2 regions of the Hydrogenophaga sp. GW101-3F08 genome follow, and region 1 is predicted to be linked to the other one. Evidence: predicted binding sites of a transcription regulator. Region 1 holds the regulator's gene; the other holds the start of a gene.

The links. The regulator FNR, encoded in region 1, switches genes on or off when oxygen is low (the NO sensors DNR and NnrR bind a similar motif). The targets are predictions, from matches to a motif close to TTGATNNNNATCAA.
Region 2: a site for FNR is predicted at 2,600-2,613, ahead of AC07YZ_RS22435 (universal stress protein). Genes of this name have one in related genera too.

Annotation. Positions count from the first base shown of each region.
Region 1 is NZ_JBWKZP010000002.1:800,672-806,833, forward strand. Features, by position in the region: gene ccoG (cytochrome c oxidase accessory protein CcoG) at 1-1,161, shown strand, start outside; gene AC07YZ_RS09380 (nitrogen fixation protein FixH) at 1,204-1,500, shown strand; gene AC07YZ_RS09385 (hypothetical protein) at 1,578-1,871, shown strand; gene fnr (fumarate/nitrate reduction transcriptional regulator Fnr) at 1,971-2,690, opposite strand; gene hemN (oxygen-independent coproporphyrinogen III oxidase) at 2,870-4,249, shown strand; gene AC07YZ_RS09400 (sulfite exporter TauE/SafE family protein) at 4,322-4,981, shown strand; partial or broken gene AC07YZ_RS09405 (IS3 family transposase) at 5,155-5,276, shown strand; gene aceA (isocitrate lyase) at 5,656-6,162, shown strand, end outside.
Region 2 is NZ_JBWKZP010000011.1:111,036-117,197, reverse strand. Features, by position in the region: gene AC07YZ_RS22445 (ABC transporter transmembrane domain-containing protein) at 1-1,396, opposite strand, end outside; gene AC07YZ_RS22440 (magnesium transporter) at 1,454-2,485, opposite strand; gene AC07YZ_RS22435 (universal stress protein) at 2,725-3,153, shown strand; gene AC07YZ_RS22430 (CBS domain-containing protein) at 3,187-3,648, opposite strand; gene AC07YZ_RS22425 (Crp/Fnr family transcriptional regulator) at 3,990-4,832, opposite strand; gene AC07YZ_RS22420 (PAS domain-containing sensor histidine kinase) at 5,098-6,162, shown strand, end outside.

The DNA of each region.
Region 1 (6,162 bases):
TACCTCACGGGGCTGTTGGTCATTTCGGCGCTGGCACTGTTCCTGTTCACGGCCGTGGCAGGGCGCCTGTGGTGCGGCTACGCCTGTCCACAGACGGTCTACACAGAGATATTCCTGTGGATCGAGAAAAAGGTCGAAGGTGACCGGTCCGCGCGCATGCGGCTCGACCAGTCACCCCTGTCGGCCGCCAAGTTCAGCAAGAAGTGGATCAAGCATGCGCTCTGGATCTTGTTTGCCCTTTGGACCGGCTTCACGTTCGTGGGCTACTTCACGCCGATTCGTGAGCTGACCTCGCTGTCCCTGGCGGCGTCCCTCGGCCCTTGGCAAACCTTCTGGATCTTCTTCTACGGGTTTGCCACCTATGGCAATGCCGGCTTCATGCGCGAACAGGTCTGCAAGTACATGTGCCCCTATGCGCGCTTCCAGAGCGCGATGTTCGACAAGGACACGATGATCGTCACTTACGACGAGAAACGTGGTGAGCCGCGTGGACCGCGTTCCAAGAAGGCGGACCCGAAAGCCCTGGGCCTGGGTGCGTGTGTGGATTGCACCTTGTGTGTGCAGGTCTGTCCCACCGGGATCGACATTCGAAAAGGCCTGCAATACGAGTGCATCGGTTGCGGGGCTTGCATCGATGTCTGCGATGAGGTGATGGACAAGGTGGGCTATCCACGTGGCCTCATCAAATACTCCACGCAAAATGGCATGGCGCAAGGGTGGAGCACCCGGCAGATGATCCGCCGCGCGATGCGCCCACGGGTCCTGGTGTATTCCGGCATTCTGCTGACCATCACCCTCGCCGTGATGATCAGCCTCTTCTTGCGCACCCCCCTCAAGGTCGACGTCATTCGTGATCGCGGCGTGCTGGCTCGCATGGTGGAGCAGGGGCGCATCGAAAACGTGTTCAGGCTGCAGGTCATGAACGCGACCGAAAGCACGCAGCGCTACGTGATCAGCGTGTCGGGGTTGCAGGGCATCACCATCGCGTCGGAAGCCGAGATTGAAGTGTTGCCCACGGAAGTCCGGTCTGCGGTGCTGCGGGTGCAGGTGCCACCCGATACGGCACCCAGCGGGTCCCACCCGATCCACTTCGAGATCCGGTCCACAGGGGATGAGGCATCCCAGGTAACCGAAAAAGCAGCCTTTCTTATCCCGCGCTGAAATGCGGACGTCGCCCATCCACCGACCACTCTGGAGTCTTCAATGAATACCGCAACCCTCAAAAATCCGGACCCTAAGCCTTCTGTCTCCTGGTGGCGCGTTCCCCACATGTGGCTGGTGGTGGGGGGACCATTGCTGGTGGTGGTCGCGAGCATCATCACCGCCGTCATTGCGGTGAAGGGCGCCGATCCCGTGCTCGACAAGGAAGACTACGAGCGCAACCTCCAGGTCGCGCGGTCGCTGCAAGGGCAGGCCCGCATTGACGCGCTGATCCAGCTGCAGCCCGCCCACCAGGCGCGCAATCACGCGGCCTCACCGGTGGTTCCAACCGACGAATAGGTGTGTGATGATCAAAGCTTCGTGAGGCGCATCACGACAACCTCCGAGTCAGCGACAGAACCCAAGGAGACAAAACAATGTGGGCTCAGCGATGGATGTGGATTGCATGGCCGGCTTTTCTGGTGGCCGCCGTACTGGAGATGATCGTGTTTGCCATGGTCGATCCCAGTGATCTGCACTGGTTCGGGCAACCGCTGGAGATGTCCAGGCAGGCCGTCTATACGATGGCCTTCTTTGTTTTCTGGCTGGTGACCATGGTGTCGAGCTCACTCACAGCGCTCTTGTCCATGTCCCCGTTCGAGGTCAACCGTTGTCCCGTTCCGTTGGAGGAGCGACCTCGCGACTGTGCCAAGAACGGTTCGTGTTCCTGAAGCAGTTTGTTGCTCAAAAATCAAGCCCCGCCCGAGCAGTCTCGGCGGGGCTTGGTTTTTGGGGTATGCCGGATGCGGGCCAGAAGCCGCTGCCTGAGTTCAGCGACAGGACTGTGGGTTGACGATCTGTTTGAGCGCGTCGGTGTTCTTGATGTGAACGTAGCGTTGCTTGACCTCGATCGTGCCTTCCTCGACGAACTTCGAGAACGTGCGGCTCACCGTCTCAAGCTTCATGCCGAGGTAGCTCCCGATTTCTTCCCGGGTCATGCGAAGAATCAGCTCCGACTGCGAGAAGCCTCGGGCATGCAGGCGCTGTACCAGATTGAGCAGGAAGGCGGCCAGCCGCTCTTCCGCCCTCATGCTGCCCAACAACAACATGACGCTGTGATCGCGCACGATCTCACGGCTCATGATCTTGTGCACATGGTGCTGCAGGGTTGTGAACTCTCTCGACAGCTGCTCGACATCGTCAAACGGCATGACGCAGACCTCGGCGTCCTCCAGCGCAATCGCATCGCAGGAATGGTGGTCACTGACGATGCCGTCCAGACCAATGATTTCGCCTGTCATCTGGAAGCCCGTGACCTGGTCCCGGCCGTCAGCCGTGGTCACACAGGTCTTGAAGAAACCTGAACGAACCGCATACAACGAGGTGAATTTGTCACCGGTGTTGAACAGCGCCGCTCCGCGCTTGATCCTGCGTCGCGAAGAAATCACGCTGTCGAGCTTGTCCATCTCTTCGGAATTCAATCCCATGGGTAAGCACAACTCGCGCAGGTTGCAGCTTGAACAGGCGACTTTGATGCTATGAACGTCCATATTTTTCCCGGAATTGCAGCCCGAGCTTACCCCATGGTTCCGCAGCCTGTCGAGCGAGCATCGGTTTCCAGAGACGGGAACTCAGGGTCAACCCGAGTATGACGGGTGGGCTTGATCAAGATCAAGGGGCTCGCCCTGTGCATGATGCACAGTAAAGCTGAAGAACTGGAGAATTGTTTGTGAGTCATGCCATTTCCAACGAATTGCTCAAGCGATTCGACGTCCCCGGACCGCGTTACACCTCTTATCCGACCGCTGATCGTTTCGTTGAAGCCTTCACCGAGCAGGACTATGTCCAGGCGCTGGAGCAACGCCGGGCCGGGTCGATGGCGTTGCCCCTGTCTCTCTACGTGCACATCCCGTTCTGCGAGTCGGTTTGTTACTACTGCGCCTGCAACAAGGTCATCACCAAGCACCATGAGCGCGCCGCCGAGTATCTGCGCTACCTGTCGCGTGAAGTCGATCTTCAGGTCCAGCATTTCGGTCAGGGGCACAGTGTTTCACAGTTGCACCTCGGTGGCGGCACACCCACTTTCCTCTCGGACGCCGAACTCGAAGACCTCATGGCCATGATCCGGCGAAACTTCACACTGGTGCCAGGCGGCGAATACTCGATCGAGGTCGATCCCCGAACCGTCACCGACCAGCGCCTGCAGACCCTGGCCAGACTGGGTTTCAACCGCCTGAGCTTTGGCGTGCAGGACTTTGACCCCGCTGTGCAAAAGGCGGTCCACCGCGTACAGCCGGCCGAGCAGGTGTTCGCGCTGGTGGACACGGCGCGCAAGATCGGGTTTGAGTCGGTCAATGTCGATCTGATTTACGGCCTGCCTCTGCAGACGCCCGAGTCGTTCTCCCGCACGCTGGCGCAAGTCAATGCCCTGCGCCCGGATCGCATTGCGCTCTACGCCTATGCGCATCTGCCCTCGCGTTTCAAGCCTCAGCGACGCATCATCTCTGCGGAGCTTCCCAGCGGCGGTGACAAGCTGTCCATGCTGTCGGCCTCGCTCGATGCGCTGATGGGCGCTGGATACGTTTATGTTGGCATGGATCACTTTGCCTTGCCGACCGATGCGCTGGCCGTGGCCAAGCGGCAGGGGCGCTTGCACCGAAACTTCCAGGGTTACAGCACCCAGCCAGACTGTGACCTGATCGCGCTGGGTGTTTCGGCCATCGGTCGCATTGGTGCCACCTACAGCCAAAACGCCAAGACGCTGGAGGAGTATTACGACGCGCTCGATCAGGGGCGACTGCCGATCGTGCGCGGGTTGGCCTTGACCCGCGATGATCTGCTGCGCCGGTCGGTGATCATGTCCATCATGTGCCAGGGGCAGCTCCAGTACGAGTCGATCGAACTTGGACACCTGATCGATTTCAAGACGTACTTCGCGCGCGAACTGGAGGCGCTGGCCGGGTTGGCCGAACATGGGCTGGTCACCATCGACGACAGTGGTGTGCAGGTGACGGCCACGGGCTGGTTCTTGGTGCGGGCCATTGCCATGGTGTTCGACAAGAACCTGCAGGTGGACCAGGACCGGGCACGTTTCTCCAAGATCATCTGATCGCTTGTTCGACTCGAAGCCCGAAGCACCCTGGGCTGCCGACTGCGCTACAGTGCCCTCATGCAGACTTCAATGGCGATCACGGCCCTTTTCATGGGGCTGGCCGGCGGGCCCCACTGCGTCGCCATGTGTGGCGCGGCCTGCGCAGGCATCGGTCGTGCCGCTGGTGAGCGGAGCACGCGCGCCTTGTGGACGTTCCAGCTCAGTCGCATGGTCGGCTATGCCTTGTTCGGTGCCTTTGCCGCCGGCTCGGTGCAAGGGCTGGCATGGTTGGGCACGAATACCACCGCCATACGTCCGGTCTGGACCATGTTTCATGTCGGGGCGTTGGTGCTGGGGGCCGTGCTGATCTGGCAGGCGCGCCAGCCGGCATGGATCGAAAATCTGGGGCAAACCGTCTGGCGCAAAGCCAGGCCCGTACTGACCACATTGGGGCAGCGTGCTCCGGTGGTGCTGGGCGTTGCCTGGGCACTCATGCCTTGTGGCCTGTTGTATTCGGCGCTGTTGGTGGCGTCGCTCTCGGCCAATGCGCTGGAGGGCGCGGCCATCATGGCGCTGTTCTCCCTTGGAACCTCTGTCTCGCTGACCGCTGCACCGTGGTTGCTGCTGCGTCTGCGTGGTGGCCGCTCGGGCGCATGGGGAATCCGTTTGGCTGGATTGGCGCTGGCGGCCACGTCTGGCTGGGCGCTGTGGATGGGCATCACGCATCCGACAGGGCTGTGGTGCGCTTGACTTTGTTTCAGGTCGCTTAAGTTCATCGTTCTGGAAGCGTTGCCAACACCGGGCCGAGTCGGGCGCGATGGCAAACGCAATTTTCTGTGATGTAGTCAGTGGTTCCCCCGTGAACGGCACGGCAATGGCCATCATTGCTGATGGGGCATGACGTAAATACACCCGCCCGCGAGGCCGTCGAATCGATGGCCGCCCATATTGGCTGCGTGTCGCGGACTTGCTCGAATGGGGCAAGCGCGGAGAGATCGATGCCGGCCTGCGCGATGGCTTGACCGGCGGCGAGCGCGAGCGTCTCACGTCATGCTTGGAACACGCCGATGCTTGTTGCGTGCGGAATAGGTCGCGCAGGGGGCCGAGGGATCCGATGTCCTGTCAAGAGCAGAACCCTGAAAGAAAGAAGAAGGGACTCTGACCATCTCAGGATGAGAGAATCAATTTTCTCTATATGAAATCATGAAATGGTGCGCCGCAAGAAATTTTCTCAATACGAGAGAAATGTTTTCGCATTGAGAAATTATGATAGAAAGTTGTTGAATTTAAAAAGAAAAATATTTGTCTTATATAAGACATAAGAGATTTTCAAAGTCTTCTATAAGACTTAAAGTCTCTTCACCGGCATCGCGTTCTCGAACGCACCCGCCGACCCCTTTCAATCAACCTCATGGAGTGAACACATGCCCCAATCCCTCAACGAGCAACTGAGCCGTCAGCAGCAGATCGACGCCCTGGAAAAGGACTGGGCAACCAACCCCCGCTGGAAGGGCGTGAAGCGTGGCTATTCCGCAGCGGACGTCGTGCGTCTGCGCGGCAGCATGCAGGTAGAGCACACGCTGGCCAAGCGTGGCGCCGAGAAGCTGTGGGACAAGGTCAACGGCGGCGCCAAGAAGGGCTACGTCAACGCCTTTGGCGCCATCTCCGCCGGTCAGGCCATGCAGCAGGCCAAGGCGGGTCTGGAGGCCGTGTACCTGTCGGGCTGGCAAGTCGCCGCCGATGGCAATACCAGCGAAACCATGTACCCCGACCAGTCGCTCTACGCCTACGACTCGGTGCCCACCATGGTCCGCCGCATCAACAACACCTTCAAGCGCGCCGACGAGATCCAGTGGGGCCGTGGCATTGAGCCGGGCAGCCCTGAGTTCATCGACTACTTCCTGCCCATCGTGGCGGATGCCGAGGCTGGT
Region 2 (6,162 bases), on a different contig from region 1:
CGGCGCGTACTTCGTCATCGCTTGCGCCCGGTTTGCCGTAGCGGATGTTTTCCAGCGCGCTGGTCGAGAAGATCACCGGGTCCTGCGGCACGATGCCGATGCGTGAGCGCAGATCGTGCAGGCTCAACTGGTCGATGGGCACACCGTCCAGCGCGATGCGGCCCGAGGCCGGGTCGTAGTAGCGCAGCAGCAGGCCAAACACCGTGCTCTTGCCCGCGCCGCTCGGCCCCACCAGCGCCACCGTCTGCCCCGGTTTCACCGCCAGGCTGAAGTCGGCCAGCGCCGCCTGCGCGGGGCGCGACGGGTAGTGGAAGGTGAGCCGGTCGAACACCAGCGCGCTGCCGCCTTGCGGCTGGGCCGCGGCCACCGGTTGGGCGGGCGACTGCACCGGTGACTCCAGGCTCAGCAGCTCCATCAGCCGCTCGCTCGCGCCCGCGGCGCGCAGCAGGTCGCCGTACACCTCGCCGAGGACGGCCACCGCACCGGCCAGGATGATGATGTAGACGACGGTCTGGCCCAGGTGCCCGGCGCTGATGTCCCCCGCGATCACCGCCTGCGTGCCCTGGTACAGGCCCCACAGCAGCAGGGCGGCCGTGCTGATGATGATGAACGCCACCAGCCCGGAGCGCGCGCGGCTGCGGCGCACGGCGGTGCTGAAGGCGTGTTCGGTCGCGTCGGCGAAACGCCTCGCCTCGCGGTCTTCCGCCGTGTAGCTCTGCACGATGGGGATCGCGTTGAGCACCTCGGCCGCGATCGCGCTCGAATCGGCCACGCGGTCCTGGCTGGCGCGCGAGAGCTTGCGCACGCGCCGGCCAAACCACATGCTCGGCAGCACCACCAGCAGCAGGATCAGCAGCACCTGCGTCATCACGTAGGGGTTGGTCCAGATCAGCATCACCAGCGCGCCCAGGCCGGTGACCAGGTTGCGCAAGCCCATGGAGAGCGAAGAGCCCACGACCGTCTGCACCAGGGTGGTGTCGGTGGTCAGGCGCGAGAGCACCTCGCCGGTCTGGGTGGTCTCGAAAAACTGCGGGCTCTGGCGCAGCACATGGCTGTAGACCGCGTTGCGCAGATCGGCGGTGATGCGGTCGCCCAGCCAGCTCACGAAATAGAAGCGCAGCGCCGACGACAGGCCCAGCAGCACGGCCACGCCAAACAGCTGCAGGAAGTGCCCGCGCAGCCCCATGGTCTGCGCGCCGCGGTCCAGCGAGACCAGGCCGCCGTCGATGAGGTGGCGCAGCGCCAGCGGAAACAGCAGCGTGGCCACCGCGGCCAGGATGAGGAACACCACGGCCAGCGCGATCTGCAGCCGGTAGGGCCGCATGAACGGCCGCAGGCCGCCGAGCGAGGTGGGGGTGGTGGACTTGGGGCGTTCGGTCGGGGTGGCGGCACTCATGGCAGGAGTGTGCCGGGTTTTTGCCCGGCGGTTGAGCGGCCGCCGGCCGCGCGGGCGCTACAGCACCACCGCGCTGACGATCACGAAATAGGTCAGCAGGCTCAGCAGGTCCTGCACGATCGTGGCCAGCGGGCCGCTGCCGTAGGCCGGGTCGCTGCCCAGCCGGCCCAGCACCCAGGGCAGCACCAGCCCGATGGTGGTGGCAATGCCACCGGCCGCCACCAGCGCCCCCGCGACCGCGCAGGCCAGTGGCCAGTCGCCAAACGCCAGCCCCACCGCTGGCAGCGTCAGCCCGGCGAGCACCAGGCCGATCAGCAGGCCGGTGCGCATCTCGCCGCCGATCAGCGTGGAGAGGCGCACATGGCTCAGTGAGAGCCCGCGAACCGCCACCGCCTCGGTCTGCGTGCCGATGGCGTCGGCCAGGTAGACCAGCCCGGGCACGAAAAAGGCGATCGACGGGTGCAAGGCCAGTGTGTGTTCGAAGCGGGCCACGATGAAAGTGGCCAGGAAGCTGCCCAGCAGCCCCGCCAGCAGCCAGGGCAGGCGGTGCCGCAGACGGCGCATGGGCGGCTCTTCGATCGCCTCGCGGGCGTGCAGGCTCTCGCGCGTGATGCCGGCGAAGCGGTGGATGTCTTCCACGTGTTCGCGCCGCAGGATGTGCAGCAGCGCCGAGGCCGGCACCACGCCCACCAGGCGCCCCTGGGCGTCGGTCACCGGGATGGCGCTGAGCTCGTGGTGCAGTGCCAGCGAGGCCACACGCTCCTGGTCCGTTTCGGCGTGCACCTTGGGGAAATGGAGGTTGGCGACCTGGCCCACCCGCGTGTCCCGGGGCAAGGCGAGCAGGGCCGCCAGCGACACGACGCCCAGCAGATGCTCACCGGCATCGAGCACGCACACCAGGTCGATGCATTCGCTGGGCTGCGCCAGCAGCGCGTCCAGCACCTCGGCCACCGTCTGGTCGGGCGTGGCCCGCGGCACGTCGGCCACCGCATGGCGTGCCGCGGTTTCGTTGTGCCGCGGCGCGGGCGGGTCCTGCACGGTCCGTGGGCGGGTCGCGGTGGGTGTCGCGGTGGCGCTGGGGTTCGACATGGGGCTCCTGTCCGTGGGTGGGGCCTGTGCCCGCCCACTGGGTGAAGTGTAGGTCTGGCCGCCGGTTCCGATCTCTTCCCCTGCAGCGCGATGAGGCCACCGCGCTGGACCGGATTGAGCTGACTCAATCGATACCGGCGTCGAGCTGCCTAGGATGCGGTCGTATGGGCTGCGGCGCTGTGTCGCCTTCGTGCCGCAGCTTTTGATGTCAATGGGGCGCAGAGGATGGAGGTACTGCCATGCTGAAATTTCTGATCGCCGTGGACGGCTCCGCACACGCGATGAATGCCATCGGTGCCGTTGCCGCGCTGGCACGCGCGCCAGCGCCACTGGAAGTGGTCCTCATCAACGTGCGGAACGACCCGATCTACTACGCCGAGTTGCCGCCCGATGCCCTGCAGGAGCTGGAGGCTGCCGTGCGGGCCCAGCAGGCTCGGGTGTTGCAGGAAGCTGCCGCCCACGCTCGGGCCAGCGGTCTGACGGTCAGCGCCACACGGAACCCCGATGGGGTGGTGGCGTCGGAAATCGTGCGGGCCGCCGACGAACTCGGGGTCGACCAGATCGCCATGGGAACACGGGGCATGGGTTCGATCGGTGGTCTGTTCCTGGGGTCGGTGGCCCAACGGGTGGTCCACCTGGCCAAGGTGCCGGTCCTGCTGGTGAAGTAGGGCTGGCCCCTGGTGGGCATGGGTGAGGAATGATCAGGGGCGGTCCCTGCGTTCGTGCTGGTACTGCGCTTCGATGGTGGCGGCCATGTCGCGCAACTGGTCTGCCATCAGTGGCAGCAGATCGTCCAGCGTCACCAGACCGACCAGCACCCCTTGTGGTGTGACGACCGGCAGCCGGCGCAGGCCCTTGTGGCGCATGGTCGCCAGCAGGTCCTTGATCGAGTCTTCTTCCAACGCCGTGATCAGGTTGGGGGTCATGACGTCCTCGACCGCGAGAACGGCGGGATCCAGTCCCTGAGCCACCACAGCGGTCACGATGTCGCGGTCGGTCAGTATGCCCACGGCGATGCGGCCAGCGCCGGTGTCGTCTACCACGATCAGGCTGCCCACATGCCTTTCGCGCATGAGACCAGCCGCCTCGACCAGTGGCATGCTGCGCTCGGCCACGGTGATGATCCGGTTGCAGATGTCGGCGGCATTCATCTTTTCGCGCATGGGGTTCTCCTGGGCGTGACGGGTGGAGATGGCGCTGGGCCGGCCTTTGGGCTCAAGAGGCCACGGGCCGGACCCTCAACATGAAGAAGGCCCGCCGACCCTGACGGGTGGCGGGCCCTGTGAAGGTCCCCGGCATCGCGTGTGACCGCCGTGCCGGTCTGAGGGTGCCTTCACCCCTCGTGGTGTCGGAGACACCACGATCTTTCCCCCGGAAGGGAAACCTCACCTGGCCACTGGTGGGCGGACTTTCATCACGTCTTCCATTGGCAATTGCAGTGTGCAGCGACTGGGGCGTGGGGCCATTGAGCGTGCTCAATCCAGCCGCAGATTTTCTGGACAGCTCAGGCCGCAAGCCGGTGAGCGGTGGGGCGCCGGCTCTGCACGGGCATGCTGCCGTTGGCGGGGATCCGGGCGCGCACGATCATGGGTGTGTCCATCTGCCGCCGGGTGCTGCGGGCAAAGGCCGCAAGGCCGTCCATGTCCCGTATCCCGATCTCGCGGTCGCACACCTGGATCAGACCCAGTGCGGCCAGGGTGGTAAAGCTGCGACTGACCGTTTCGTGTGCCACACCCAGCAGGCTGGCGATCTCGCGCCGCCCCATCCGCAGGAGAAAGCGGCTCGGCGACAGTCCACAGTCCGCCATGCGTCGGGAGTGCTGGATCAGGAAGCGGGCCAGCCGCACCTCGGAGGCGACCGCCGCCATGACGTCCACCAGCTCGCGGCTGTGCGCCAGGGTCCGGCTGCCGCAGTGCAGCAGCATCAGGCCAAAGGCCGGCAGTGCCTCGCTCAGCTGCGGTATGTCGCTGCGCGGAACCCCATAGACAGCAGACACCTCCAGGGCGGAAATGGCCACCGGATACGACGCCATGCACAGTGCGTCAAACCCCAGAACCTCGCCGCGGATGGCAAAGGCCAGCACCTGCTCATAGCCGTCTTCGTCGGTGCGAAAGATCTTGAGCGTGCCCGCGCGCACGAAAAAGAGGGTATCGACAGGCGCGCCTTCGTGCACCAGGCACTCGCCCGCGTGGAGATGTCGAAGGGCGACGGGGATTCGCTCGGCGGTCTGCGGCAGTTCGACGGGTGCCCCCGTCGACTGCAGCAGATTGGCCATGCTGCTGACCGTGGACCGGGCGGTGCGATCGGCCTGCCCGCCGTGGGGCTGGATCGGGTTTCTGCAGCTCATCGGTTGCTCCTGCTTGTAAACCTCGAAACAGGTTCATCATTCGTCAGCATGTGCCAAATGCCACGATTCATCCATCGGACTCGTCGCATGGAGGGGATCGGAATGCGGGCAGGGACGCGAGGGAATTTGTCTGAAGGGATGTAGGAAAAATCCGAGCCGCATCAACCCGGAACGCGCCCTGTTGCGGAATGACCCAGATCAGGAAAGGTCGTCGGGCCACGCTGGCTGGGCGCGGACTCACTATCATCAAAACAAGAGGTCTTGCATGCACAAACTCCATCCTCCTGCGGATGCCCAGGACATGGATTCGGTCATCCAGACCGGGGCCATTCACGCGGCACTGGAAGGCATCGTCACCATTGATGAGGCGATGCGCATCGTGATGATCAATCCCGCTGCGCAGCGCATGTTTGGCCGCAGCGCTTCGCAGGCGCTGGGGCGTGATCTGTCCATCCTGATTCCGGGCGCGTTGCGGGCGTCGCACGCTGATCACGTGCGGCAGTTCATGGGCTCGGACGTGGTGGAGCGCCCGATGGCCGAGCGCGGCAGACTGGTGGGCCTGCGTGCCAACGGTGAGGTGTTTCCGCTAGAGGCGGCCATCTGCAAGGTGGACGTCTCTGGCGATTGGGGTGCGAAGCGCTACGTCACGGCGCTGCTGCGCGATGTGAGCGACGAGCAGCAGCTGACGGCGCTGTTCGATCAGCTCAATCGGCGCATGCGCTCGCTGTTTGATCTGCTGCCTGTGGCGATCTGGATCACGGAGGGCGAGCGGGTGGTCTACGCCAACCGGGCGTGTGCCCGCCTGTTTGGCGTGGCGCATCGCGAACGCCTGACCGGGCAATCGATCTACGCGCTCCTGGCCCCCGTGGCGCACGACCCGGTTCGCGAAAAGGTGGCCCATGCGCTGGCCAGGCAGGAAGAGGTGTTGACCGTGCGCGGGAAGATTGCCCGGCAGGATGGATCGTCACGGGATGTCGATATGGTGGTGGCCGCGTTGCCGGACCTCTCGCGCACCCTGGTCCAGATGGTCCTGTCCGACATCACGGAACAATCGCAGGAGCGGCGCGACCTGCTGGACTCGCGGCGCACCCTCAGGGATCTGGCCGCGAGCTTGGTGGACGCGCGGGAAGAAGAGCGGCGACACATCGCGCGCGAGCTGCACGACGAGCTGGGCCAGCGGCTGACGGCCCTGAAGCTGGAGCTGTCCGCGCTGGAGGCGCCGGGGGGGCCTTCGGCGCGCATGCAATCCATGATCGACATGGTGGACGACACGGTGGCCGCCACGCGCCGGATTTCCATGGACCTGCGCCCGCTGATGCTGGACGACCTG